One region of the Povalibacter sp. genome, then DNA from elsewhere that is predicted to be linked to it. Evidence: riboswitches for the same ligand, from Rfam matches in the RefSeq annotation. Region 1 holds a riboswitch; each other region holds the start of a gene.
The links. Region 1 has a riboswitch for cyclic di-GMP ahead of V7D81_RS14740 (pilus assembly protein PilM). Riboswitches for the same ligand answer to the same signal wherever they lie in the genome.
Positions count from the first base shown of each region.

Region 1 (4,094 bases):
ATGGGCAGTTCGGCGTAGAAATCCTTGTTTACCTGGGCGTTCGGCTGGAACAGCTTCTGGTCGAGACCGGCGCCTGCGCCCTGCTGCGAGATGTCGGTCAGCAGGTTGGGCACTTCGGTCTTGTTCGGCAGCTTGCGCAGCATAGCGCCGAAGGACCGTTCGATTTCCTGCAGCTGCGCCTTGTAGGCATCGAGATTGGCCGCCTTGCGCGCCTTGGTGGTGAAGGTTTCCAGCAGCGAGATTTCCTCGGCGCGCGCCGCGTCGAGATCCGGCTTGTTGGGCTTCCAGGCCAGGAAGTACACCATTGCGCAGGCGCCGATCACGAAGATCAGTCCGATGGCGCCGAAGCGGAAAGCCGCGGGCCAGCGACCGACATCGTTCGGATCGAGATTGCGAAGATCTTCCAGGAGATTGCTCATCAGTGGGCTCCCTGTGCGGCTCCGCCCGCGGCCGCCTTCAGATTCGGATTTTCCTGCGTCGCGTTCAGCGTGAAATCCGAACCTGTTGCAGTGCCACCTTTCGTTTCGAGAATGTCCAGCGACGGATCGGCCATCCATTCGGAGGCATCGATGTTGCGCATGTAGTTCGAGACGCGCGAACTGGACTGGGCAATACCTCTGAGTTGCACCTTGCGATCGGTTTGTTTGATCGAGGTGAGATAGATACCGTCCGGCAGCGTACGCACCAGCTGATCGAACAGATGCACGACCTCGGCGCGACTGCGCTCGAGCTGCTCGATCACCTGCATGCGCGCGACGAGGCGCTGCTTCTCCTGGTCCAGTTCCAGGATCTCGGCGATCTGCTTGTCGAGCTTCGCGGTTTCATCCTTCAGATACTGGTTGCGTTCGTTCTGTGCGCCGATCGCTGAACTCATCTGCAGATTCACTGCAAACGCGATGGCGCCGGCCAGCACGAGTGCGCCAACGGCACCGACGCCGAATTCCTGGCGCTTCTGCTTGCGCTCGGCTTCGCGCCACGGGACGAGATTGATTCTTGGCATATCAGTCGAAACTCCGTAACGCCAGACCGCACGCCGTCAGCAAGGCAGTCGCATCCTTTTTCACCGACTGGGCCTTGGCCTTCTGACTGACCTTCATCTGGCCCAGCGGATCGCCGCGCAGGGCTTCGATGCCCACGCGGCTCTGAATCATTTCGGCGGCGCCCGGGATGTTGGCGCAGCCGCCGCAGATCAGGATCTGCTCGGGCTGTTCGCGACCGGCGCCGGACGCCAGGAAGAACTGCAGCGAGCGGCTGACCTGCTGGCACATGTCGTCGATGAACGGACCGAGCACTTCGGTTTCGTAGTTGCCGGGCAGTCCGCCTTCTTTCTTGGCGCGACCGGCTTCTTCCATGCTGAGGCCGTAGGTGCGCATCACTTCTTCCGTGAGCTGCTGGCCGCCGAAGGCGAAGTCGCGCGTGTAGATGACCTTGAGATCGCGCAGCACGCTGAAGGTGGTGCTGCTGGCGCCGAAGTCGACGACTGCCAGCACGCGACCGAGACCGCCATCGGGCATCTGGTGCGTCAGCAGCCGGCAGGCATTTTCGAGCGCGAAGGCTTCGACGTCGACGATGCGGGCCGTCAGACCCGCCGCCGCACAGGCGGCCACGCGCTGTTCGACGTTTTCGCTGCGGGTCGCCACGAGCAGCACATCGAGCATTTCGGGATCTTTTTCGGAGGGGCCGATGACTTCGTAGTCGAAGCTCACTTCCTCCATGGGGAACGGGATGTACTGGTCGGCCTGCATTTCCACCTGGCCTTCCAGTTCGTTCTCGCTCAGGGTGCGAGGCATCTGGATGACCTTGGTGATGGCCGCGTCGCCGCTGATGGCGACGGCTGCGTCCTTGGCGCGCGCGCCCGAACGCTTCACGGCACGCTTGATGGCGTCGCCGACGGCATTGGCGTCGACGATGGCTTTCTCATTGATGGAGTTCGGCGGCGTCGGCTCGGCGGCATAGGATTCCACCCGATACTGGCCGCCGCTCATGCTGATCTCGATCAGCTTGACCGACGAGGTGGTGATATCCAGTCCCAGCACCGGTCGGGATTTGGCTGAAAAAAGCACGCTATTTCCCTTTGTTCGTCAGATACTTAGGGGATTATCTGAGATCAGCACTAAATACGAGGCGCAAATATATACAGCTGCTTGTTAAGTTGAATGTGAGGAGTCTCACGAAATACCATCGAGGCGATTTCGGAAACCGGCGTGCCGCGTCGCTCCAGCTCAGCCTTTGTTAAGTCAATTATTGGGCTGTGGGAGAACGCAATTGCCGGATCAATGACTTGGAGTGCGCATGGATCGGCCAGTGACCTCATGCGTACGGCAGGTCACGACAGGACAGCGTTTTTTCGATGCCCCTATCATTCCGCCGGCGACCCCGCTGTCCTGGACATCCCCTCCTTCAGGAGGATCCACCCGTAGACCGGAAGCTTTGCGTCCTCACCTTTCGATGAGTTTGCCCACGTAAATTCGCGGCTACTATTGCATACCGGCATTTTTTAAAGCAAGGACTTAGGTTCATTTGTTGTGATGCGACATTACCTTCCGGCCTGGTTGCGTTTCGCCCTGGCAACGATCGTCGTGCTCATCGGCGGTCTCACGCTCGGGCTCTGTGGTGCCTATCAATATCTGGAGCCGGCCTTGCCGGACGTCGCAGCGATTCGCGACATCCGTCTGCAGGTGCCGCTGCGCGTTTACAGCCGCGACGGCAAGCTGATCGCGCAGTTCGGCGAACAGCGGCGCATTCCGCTTTCGTTCGAAGCGCTGCCGAAGCAGCTCGTCAATGCCGTGCTGGCCGCCGAAGACGATCGCTTCTTCCAGCACAGCGGCGTGGACTATCCAGGACTGGCGCGCGCGATCGTGCGTCACCTGATGTCGGGCGAAAAGGGCGAAGGCGGCAGCACCATCACCATGCAGCTCACGCGCGGCATCTTTCTCAGTCCCGAGAAAAGCTATCGCCGCAAATTGCAGGAAATCTTTCTCACGCTGCGCATCGAACAGCAGTTCAGCAAGCAGGAAATCCTGACGCTGTACATGAACAAGATGTTTCTCGGCCAGCGCGCCTACGGCGTCGGCGCAGCGTCCGAGGTGTATTTCGGCAAGACCATCGATCAGCTGTCGTTGCCGGAGCTGGCGTTGATCGCAGGCACGTTCCGCCTGCCCTCGCGCGACAATCCGGTTGCGAATCCCGAACTCGCCAAGCATCGCCGCAGCTACGTGCTGCGACGCATGCGCGAGAAGAACTTCATCACCGCGGACGAACAGCGCGCCGCCGACAACTCGCAGGTCGAATCGCGCTTGCACGGACCCGCCGTGGAAGTCGACGCGCCGTACATCGCGGAGATGGTGCGCGCCGATCTCTACAACCGCCTGGGCACCGACGCCTACACCGCGGGCTACGAAGCGATCACGACACTCGACAGTCGCCTGCAATCCGCAGCCGTACGTGCCGTGCGCGCCGCGCTGGTCGAATACGATTCGCGCCACGGCTATCGGGGCCCGGTTAGCCGGGTCACGGTACCGGCGCAGTCATCGGAGTCCGACTGGTCGCGACTGCTCTATGAGTTTCCGCTGCGCGGCGGACTCGAGCCTGCGCTCATTCGTGCCGTCGAAGACCGCAGCGCCGTCGCCTGGTCGAAAGTTCACGGACGCATCAATCTGCCCTGGAGCGGACTGAGCTGGGCGCGGGCGCCGCTCGCGGACGGCAGCGTCGGACCGCCGTTGCAGCGCGCCGCGGACATCCTCTCCGTGGGCGATGTCGTGTACGTCGCGCAGGAACGTTCCGGCAACTGGCGCATGGTGCAGGTGCCGGAAGCCCAGGGCGCGTTCGTGGCGATGGATCCGCAGGACGGCGCGATCACGGCGCTGGTCGGCGGTTTCGATTACTTCGCCAGCAATTTCAATCGCGCCGTCCAGGCGAAGCGTCAACCGGGTTCGGCGTTCAAGCCCTTCCTGTATTCAGCCGCGCTGGATCGCGGCTTCACGCCGGCCAGCGTCGTGAACGACGCGCCGCTGGTGATCGAAGATCCGTCGCTGGAAACGGTCTGGCGGCCGCAGAACAACTCGCGCGAATTCCGCGGCCCCATGCGGCTGCGC
Region 1 is NZ_DAINNK010000047.1:9,921-14,014, reverse strand. Features, by position in the region: gene V7D81_RS14750 (type 4a pilus biogenesis protein PilO) at 1-419, opposite strand, end outside; gene V7D81_RS14745 (PilN domain-containing protein) at 419-1,000, opposite strand; gene V7D81_RS14740 (pilus assembly protein PilM) at 1,002-2,063, opposite strand; cyclic di-GMP riboswitch class I at 2,367-2,469, opposite strand; gene V7D81_RS14735 (penicillin-binding protein 1A) at 2,529-4,094, shown strand, end outside.

Region 2 (4,094 bases), on a different contig from region 1:
ACCGGACCCATGTTGGTCATGATTTCCGCCTGGCCCACGAACAGGACCGGGCGTGTCTCGTCCCTCGATCCGTCGCGCTTGACGGGGGTCAGCCGACGCAGGGCGCCCACGCGACGATCGGTAAACATTTCTTCCTGGTACAGCGCATCGGCATCCATCTGCGCTTCGGCATCGCGTTCGTCAGCCATGGGTTCCTCGGCGGTTATGTCAGCGGGCGGGGAGTAAAGCAGCCCCATTTCTTCACATCAAGCAGGCCTGCGCCTCAAGGCAGGCCTTTCTCTATGAAGGCGTGTCCGACTGGTTACAATGCCGGCCCTCTCCGCTCGCTCCCGACGCCCCCAATGCAGGAAAACGATAATCCCTTCTCCGAGGCCTTCGGCAAGGCCGTCGACCTCGGCAACCGGATCGCCGACACGGACCAGAAGGCGGACATCTGGGACATCGCCGACGGTCTGCTCGCGGGCGCCGTGCAGTACTGGCTCTATTCGCGTCAGCCCTGCTCCGACCCCGAGTGCGAGGAGTGCCTGCCGATCAGCACGGCAGAAGGTCGTTTAGAAGAACTGCGCAAGCTCATGAAGCAGTTCGCCGCCGAGAGCGAGTACTTCCACTCGCCGACCGATCGCAACGTCGGCCGTGCCTGAACGGTCACGGCCGAACACACAAGTCAATCCGTTTTTGACCTCGCAGGAGCTGAATTTTTTTCTTCTCGCGCAGGTACTTGATTGGCAATGCGGCGACGGCGCAACACCCGGAAGCGCCCGCCTTTTGTGATGCAGCTCACACCACGCGGCGAGCCGGCTTCCGCAGACTTTCCGCCGACCACACTCGAACGGACCTGACAGACATGGGGTTGCTCCGAAATCTGAAGCTGCGGAACCGGGCGTACGTCTGCGCCTACAACTCGTTCCGCTTCGCAGCCCGACTGCGCGGCGACCTGAGCGAGTTCGCGCCGTCGATCGCCGAGACCATTCAGAGCGTCGGCGACGAACTCGCCTCGCTGGCCCGCGATGCCTGCCCGAGCGAGACGGACCGGCGTCAACTGATCGACGGACTGGAAGGCGCGCTGCGCGCGCTGGGTCTGTCGGACGCGGCACAGGTCCACATCGTGTCGCAGCTCGCGCCGCGCATCATGGCCGGCGAACCGGCCAGCGTCAGCAAGGAAGCCTGGACGCGCATGGCCGTGTGAGACATAACCTCACCGCCGCGACAGCCCCTCCACTGTCGCCGTATTACATGTCTCCTGAAACCGACCTGGCCGCTTGACTTATCCCGTCGCGCTGCCGAAGAATCGATTCGTGCCAAGGGCAAACTCGCTGAAAGGCGAGGACGCAAAGCTACCGGTCTAACGGAATCATTTCCCAGGACAGCGGGGTTGCCACGAACCGCAGGACGAATGCGGTTGATTCGACGGACGCCATCGGTCGGTCAGCAGAAGTTTTCTTCTTCTCATCGATCAGAAATCCACTCAGCGCCGTCGACGTGACATCAATCGAGATGCGCGCGCACGCATTCTCTCCCCCGTCGAAATGATCCGTCCGGCCGTGGTTCGACCGGATTGCGGATTTGATGGGGAAGGAACGTGGAAGAGAACACCAGCAAGGTCTTCGTGGGACGTGGCGCCAATGCGTCCGTCGATCCGCTGCTCGCAGCGACATCCTCCACCGAACCCGCCAACACGCTCTTCATCATCAATCTCTGTTCTTCGATCGCGCCGATCCAGACCGCCGGCAAGACCATTCCCGGCTTCGACAGCCACAAGCTCTACCAGGTGGCGCGCGCCGAAGACGGCCGCACGCGTCATCGCCTGCGACTCGGATTCTTCACCAGCGAAGCCGATGCGGAACAGGCGCTGAGCGCCGTTCGCGACAACTATCCGACCGCATTCGTTGCCTGTCTGTCCGACGACGATCGTCGCTTCGCCCGCGGCTATGTGCCCAACACGGAAACCACGGCGGCGTGGAAGCGTCCGGTGCTGGTGCCGAAGCCGGCTGCCGTCGAAGAACCGGTGAAGGCAGCGCCGGTCGCCGCTACGCCGGCGCCAGCGGTTGCGAAAGAAGCGCCGAAGGCAGCGGTGAAACAGGAAGCGGCCGCAGCCAGACCTGCACCTGTCATCGCGAAGCCCGCGGCCGTCGCGGCAGCGCCTGCGAAACCGGCAGCGGCTCAGTCGGCCTCCGAAACCGACATCGAACTCTCGTGGGATCTGCCCGAACTCACGCCGCCGCAGCCGTCTGCCAGCGCGCCGGCACCGCAGACCGTCGCGCCCGTCTACAAGACGGACACCGTCATCAAGGCACCGGCCTCCAGCCCGCCGGCCGAAGCGGCGAAGAAGGCGCTCGCCGCGCCGGCTGAAATCCAGCTGACGCTGGAGAAGGAACCCGCACCGCCGAAGCCGGCCGCCGCTGCCGCGCCTGCGAATGCTCCGGCACAGCCTTTCCATGTCGGCAAGGGCGTCGAGATTCCGGGTTCTGCGCTCAGTCTCGAATCGACGGCGAAACATCCCATTCCTGCCGCGCCGGTAGCACCGCCTGCGAAACCGGCTGCTGCGAAGGCAGCGCCGTCGGTCAAGGAAGCGTCAAAGCCCGCCGCCGCCAAGAGCGAGCCGGCGCGCAAGCCCCCGGAGACCAAACCTGCTGCCGCGCCAGTCGCCGCGCGCGCGCAGCCGCCGGCGGGTGATCGCCGCGTGCCGGAGCTCGACAGCACGCAGACGATCCGCGCGCTCACCAGCGCCGAACTCAACGACGACTCGCAGGAAAAGTGGTTCTCGATCCAGCTGGTCGTGTCGGAACGTCCGGTGAATCTCGATGCCATGCCGCACCTCGACATCTTCGAGGCCTACAGCGTGTATTCGATTGCCAATGCCGGCAGCGGCAAGATCGTGTACTCCCTGCGCCTCGGCTTCTTCCGCGAAGAAGTCTCGGCAGAAGCGGTCTCCGGCTATCTGCGCACGTTCTTCCCCTCGCCGAGCGTGATCCGCATCAGCGCCGCCGAGCAGACCCGTTTCAAGGACGCGCCCGCACCGAAAGCAACCGCGGCAGCGCAGACTGAAGGCAAGATCATCGAACTCAATCACGCGCGCGATCGCAAACCGACCATCCCGACCGTGACCATGGAAGTGACGGATCGCAGTCCCAGCGGCACCTTCAATCCCAACGCCACGGGCTCGTTCAATCCGAATGCGACCGGTTCGTTCAAGCCCGGCGCCACCGGCTCGTTCAAGGTCGACGCGAGCGGCAAGCACAAGACGCTGAAACCCGCAGCCAAGTCCGCGGCGCATGCCACCAAGCGCTCGGCGCCGATGAGCAAGACTTCCGCGACGGGCAAGCACAAGGCGCTCGTGAAACGCAGCCTGAGCGAACAGCTGCTCGACGAGGCGCGCGAGGTGCAGCTGTCGGAGAGCGCGATCCGCAAGCTGCCGAAGAACGATTCCCTGCTGTCGCGCCTGGTGGACAAGCTGACGAAGTGACGGCGCGCCACGCAGTGGCGCGCGCACTTCATCATTCCCGCTTCTCCCCGCTCCCGCGCTCCGGCAAACTCGCGTGCCCTCTTCACCAGGTCACCGAGCATGGATTTCCGCACCGCCGATCTCTGCGATCAATTCAGCGACGAACTCGAAGTCTGCGAACCCCTGTTCCGCAGCTATGGCGGCAACCCGCGCTTCGCCGGCGCCGTCGCGACCATCAAGTGTTTCGAAGACAACTCGCGGGTGCGCGATCTCGTGGCCGAACGCGGCGCGGGTCGCGTACTGGTGATCGATGCCGGCGGCTCGATGCGCCGCGCCGTACTGGGTGATCTGCTGGCGCAGAAGGCCGTCGACAATGGCTGGAGCGGCGCGATCGTCTACGGCTGCATCCGCGATTCCGCGGCGATCGCGGCCATGCCGCTGGGCGTGCGCGCCCTCGGCACGCATCCGATGAAGACGGACAAACGCGGCGAAGGCCAGCGCGATCTGCCCGTGCGTTTTGCCGGCGTCACGTTCCGCAACGACGACTGGGTGTACGCGGATGAGGACGGCATCGTCGTCGCGCGCCGCCAGCTTCCCGCGAACTGAAAATCACTCGCAAATCGGAGTGCAAAGTAATGTCCTCGGGTCGAGG
Region 2 is NZ_DAINNK010000025.1:36,916-41,009, forward strand. Features, by position in the region: gene V7D81_RS09965 (hypothetical protein) at 1-188, opposite strand, end outside; gene V7D81_RS09970 (hypothetical protein) at 342-641, shown strand; gene V7D81_RS09975 (hypothetical protein) at 845-1,186, shown strand; cyclic di-GMP riboswitch class I at 1,294-1,380, shown strand; gene V7D81_RS09980 (hypothetical protein) at 1,580-3,463, shown strand; gene rraA (ribonuclease E activity regulator RraA) at 3,563-4,048, shown strand.
Region 2: another riboswitch for cyclic di-GMP. It lies ahead of V7D81_RS09980 (hypothetical protein); the one in region 1 lies ahead of V7D81_RS14740 (pilus assembly protein PilM).

Region 3 (4,094 bases), on a different contig from region 1:
CCGAACAGGACCGGCACCTTCGCGAACATCAACATCTACGCCTGGGACGGCAAGTACGGCACCGACCTGCCGCGCTTCACCATCACGGTGACGGCCGCCAACCGCAGCCCCACGCTCTCGGGCACGCCGCCGACCACCGCCACCGTCGGGACGAACTACAGCTTCCGGCCGACCGCCAGCGATCCCGACGGCGACGCGCTCGGTTTCAGCATCAGCAACAAGCCTGCCTGGGCGAGCTTCAGCGCCTCGAACGGTGCGCTCACCGGCAGGCCGACCGCCGCAGGAAAGCATTCGAACATCGTCATCCGGGTCAGCGACGGCAAGGTGACGACGTCGTTGCCGGCCTTTGCGATCACGGTGAACGCCGCCGCCGTCAACCGCGCGCCGACGATCAGCGGCACGCCGACGACGAGCGTGAACGTGGGCAGCGCCTACAGCTTCCGTCCGACGGCCGCCGATGCCGACGGCGACGCGCTCGGTTTCAGCATCAGCAACAAGCCGGCCTGGGCGAGTTTCAGCACCTCGACCGGTGCGCTCACGGGCACGCCGACGGCGGCGGCAACGCATTCGGACATCGTCATCCGGGTCAGCGACGGCAAGGTGACGACGTCGCTGCCGGCCTTTGCAATCACGGTGAACGCCGCCGCCGTCAACCGCGCGCCGACGATCAGCGGCACGCCGACGACGAGCGTGAACGTGGGCAGCGCCTACAGCTTCCGTCCGACGGCCGCCGATGCCGACGGCGATACGCTCACCTTCAGCATCAGCAACAAGCCGGCCTGGGCCGCCTTCAGCACCTCGAACGGCCAGCTTTCCGGCACGCCATCGGCGAGCGATGCGGGCAGCTACGCGAACATCGTCATCAGTGTCGGCGACGGCAAGGCATCGACTGCATTGCCTGCGTTCTCGATCGCCGTGAATCAGGCAGCGACCAAAAGCGCGACGCTGTCGTGGGCGGCGCCGACCCAGAACACCGATGGCACGACGCTCACGAATCTCGCCGGCTTCCGCATCTATTACGGCACGTCCGCGAGCGCGCTGAACCAGACGATCCAGGTGGCCAATCCGAGCGTGTCGACCTACGTGCTCGATGGACTGACGCCGACGACGTACTACTTCGCGGTGCGTGCGTACACGAGTGCAGGAACGGAGAGCGCGAATTCGAACGTCGCGAGCAAGACGCTGCAGTGATGCGCGGAAAATTGCCGTCGTGTTACGAAGCGCGAACCCGACGGATGCAGTGCGATGCGCGAGTGCGCACGCATTGCATAAGCGAGCGCCTTATGTTTTCTGACGTTCTTATGTGAAGCTCGAAATCACTTGAGCTGTCTGTAGCCAACGACAATTGCAAAGGTGTTTTTACTGGGGTCTACTCGACCACGCTTCACAAGGGCAAACCCGCTGCAAGGCGGGGACGCAAAGCCTCCGGTCCGGTGAGCGCAAGGGCGCAGGATAGCGGGGTTGCCGGCCAGAGGACTGTTCGTTCCTCCGTCGTCATACCCGAACGCTTCCCTTCCTTGATGCCACTCGCTGCAGGTTTGCTCCGGTGAACCGATCGTCGCGATGCGTGCCATGTCAGGCGCGAATCGCAACGCTCGTGAAATAACGGCGAAAAAGTTCAGGAGTTGAAAAGGGCAAACCCGTCGAAAGGCGGGGACGCAAAGCCTCCGGTCCGACGCGCACTGCGCGGGATAGCGGGGTTGCCAGCAAAGAATCTGCGACTGCATCGGATGCCGATGGATTTGCAGATTCGGGCCGTCGATCCGTGACGCACCAGCGTCAGCGCACACATCGACGTCAGCGTCATTGCCTTGGCCGATCGTCCGCAACGTTCGCGATTCGCTGTCGCGACGTGCTGAAGCAGGTGCAAGCAATGAAAACGAGTTTCGGGAGCATGATGATTCGACGGCTGGTCAGGGCGAGCATCGTTCTGTGCGCGGTTGCGACGCTCGCAGCCTGCGGCGGCGAAGGCGACGACGCCGTGGCCGCTGCTCCGCCGACGTCGCCCACGTCGCCGACCACGCCGACGCCTCCTCCCACGGCGAACCATGCGCCCGAGATCACCGGCACGCCGGCGGCTGCGATCGAAGCCGGGCAGGACTACTCGTTCACGCCGACGGCGAGCGACGCCGACAACGACTTCCTCGAGTTCTCGGTGACCAACAAGCCGACGTGGGCGACCTTCAGCGTCGACACCGGCGCATTGACCGGTTCGCCGCAGGATGCAGACGTCGGCGAAACCCAGGACATCACCATCACGGTGACTGACGGACGCGATCAGCGCTCCATCGGTCCGTTCCGTATCGTCATCCGTTCGCGCAGCGCCCCGCCGCCGGCCGCCAACAATGCGCCGACGATCAGCGGTACGCCCACGGCTTCAGTCGATGTCGGAGCCGCCTACAGCTTCCAGCCGAGCGCCGCGGACGCCGACGGCGACGCGCTGCGGTTCTCGATCTCGAACCGTCCCTCGTGGGCGAGCTTCAGCACCTCCTCGGGCACGCTGAGCGGCACGCCCGCGGCGGCCAACGTCGGCAACTTCTCCAACATCGTGATCAGCGTGAGCGACGGCGTCGCGACCACGGCGCTGCCCGCGTTCGCGATCAGCGTGAAAGGACCGGACAACAGCGCGCCTGCGATCGGCGGCACGCCGATGACCTCGGTGCAGGCGGGCCAGGCCTACTCGTTCCAGCCGACGGCCACCGATGCCAACGGCGATGCGCTGACCTGGAGCATCCAGAACAAGCCGTCGTGGGCGAGCTTCAGCGCGTCCACCGGCCGCCTGACCGGCACGCCGGCGGCGTCCAACGTCGGTTCGTTCGCCAACATCATCATCAGCGTCAGCGACGGCAAGGTCTCGACCGCGCTGACGGCGTTCACGATCACCGTGCAGGCGGCCGCCAATCGCGCGCCGACGATCAGCGGTACGCCGGGCACGAGTGCGACGGTCGGCACGGCCTATTCGTTCACGCCGACGGCAGCCGATGCCGACGCCAGCGACACGCTCGGCTTCAGCATCCAGAACAAGCCGACCTGGGCGAACTTCACCGCGTCGACCGGCCGGCTGAGCGGCACGCCGACGGCGGCCGGTACGTTCGGCAACATCATCATCAGCGTCAGCGATGGCAAGGCGTCGGCCTCGCTCGCGGCGTTCACCATCACGGTGAGCGGCGGCAGCACCACCCCGCCGCCCGGCAATGCCGCGCCGACCCTTTCCGGCACGCCGGCGACTTCCGTGACCGTGGGCGCCAGCTACAGCTTCCAGCCGACGGCGAATGATCCGGAAGGCGCGACGCTCGCGTTCAGCATCAGCAACAAGCCGGGCTGGGCGACGTTCAGCACGACCACCGGCCGACTCTCGGGCACGCCGAGCGCGACCGGCACGACCTCGAACATCGTCATCGGGGTCAGCGACGGCACCCATTCCGTGTCGCTGCCTGCCTTCAGCATCGCCGTGAATGCGGCACCGGCCACGGGCAGTGCGACGCTGTCGTGGGTCGCACCGACCCAGAACACCGATGGCACCGCGCTGACCAATCTCGCCGGCTATCGCATCGTCTATGGCACGAGTTCCTCGGCGCTCAACCAGACGATCACGATTTCGAACCCGAGCGTGACGAGCTACGTGGTCGACGGTCTGGCCTCGGGCACCTGGTACTTCGCCGTGAAGGCCTACACGGGGTCGGGTGGCGAGAGCTCGCAATCGAACGTCGCCAGCAAGACGATTCCTTAGAAGTTCGACGGGAGCCCGGTGCAGCCGGGCTCCCGCATCGGCCGCTCGTCGCAGCCCGCCACCGCTGACCGCATCGTAACTGCGACGGTCGGCATCCTCCGTTTAGAATCCCCGCGCCGCGCCTGCCATGGTGCGCGATCGATCCATGAGACGGCGAGGGCATTCGATGACCACGACTTCTTCAGGTTCCCTGCTCGGCAATCTGCTGGGACGGCTGGCACCCGTGGAGCCTCGCGAAGTGCGCGCCGTCGTGGCGGCATTCGGTCTGTTCTTCTTCATGTGGGCCGGCTACTTCGCCGTGCGTCCGTTGCGCGAGACGATCGGCACCCTCATCGGCCGCGACCAGGTGGCCGACCTGTGGATG
Region 3 is NZ_DAINNK010000005.1:58,799-62,892, forward strand. Features, by position in the region: gene V7D81_RS03165 (putative Ig domain-containing protein) at 1-1,191, shown strand, start outside; cyclic di-GMP riboswitch class I at 1,382-1,469, shown strand; cyclic di-GMP riboswitch class I at 1,624-1,708, shown strand; gene V7D81_RS03170 (putative Ig domain-containing protein) at 1,895-3,730, shown strand; gene V7D81_RS03175 (NTP/NDP exchange transporter) at 3,897-4,094, shown strand, end outside.
Region 3: another riboswitch for cyclic di-GMP. It lies ahead of V7D81_RS03170 (putative Ig domain-containing protein); the one in region 1 lies ahead of V7D81_RS14740 (pilus assembly protein PilM).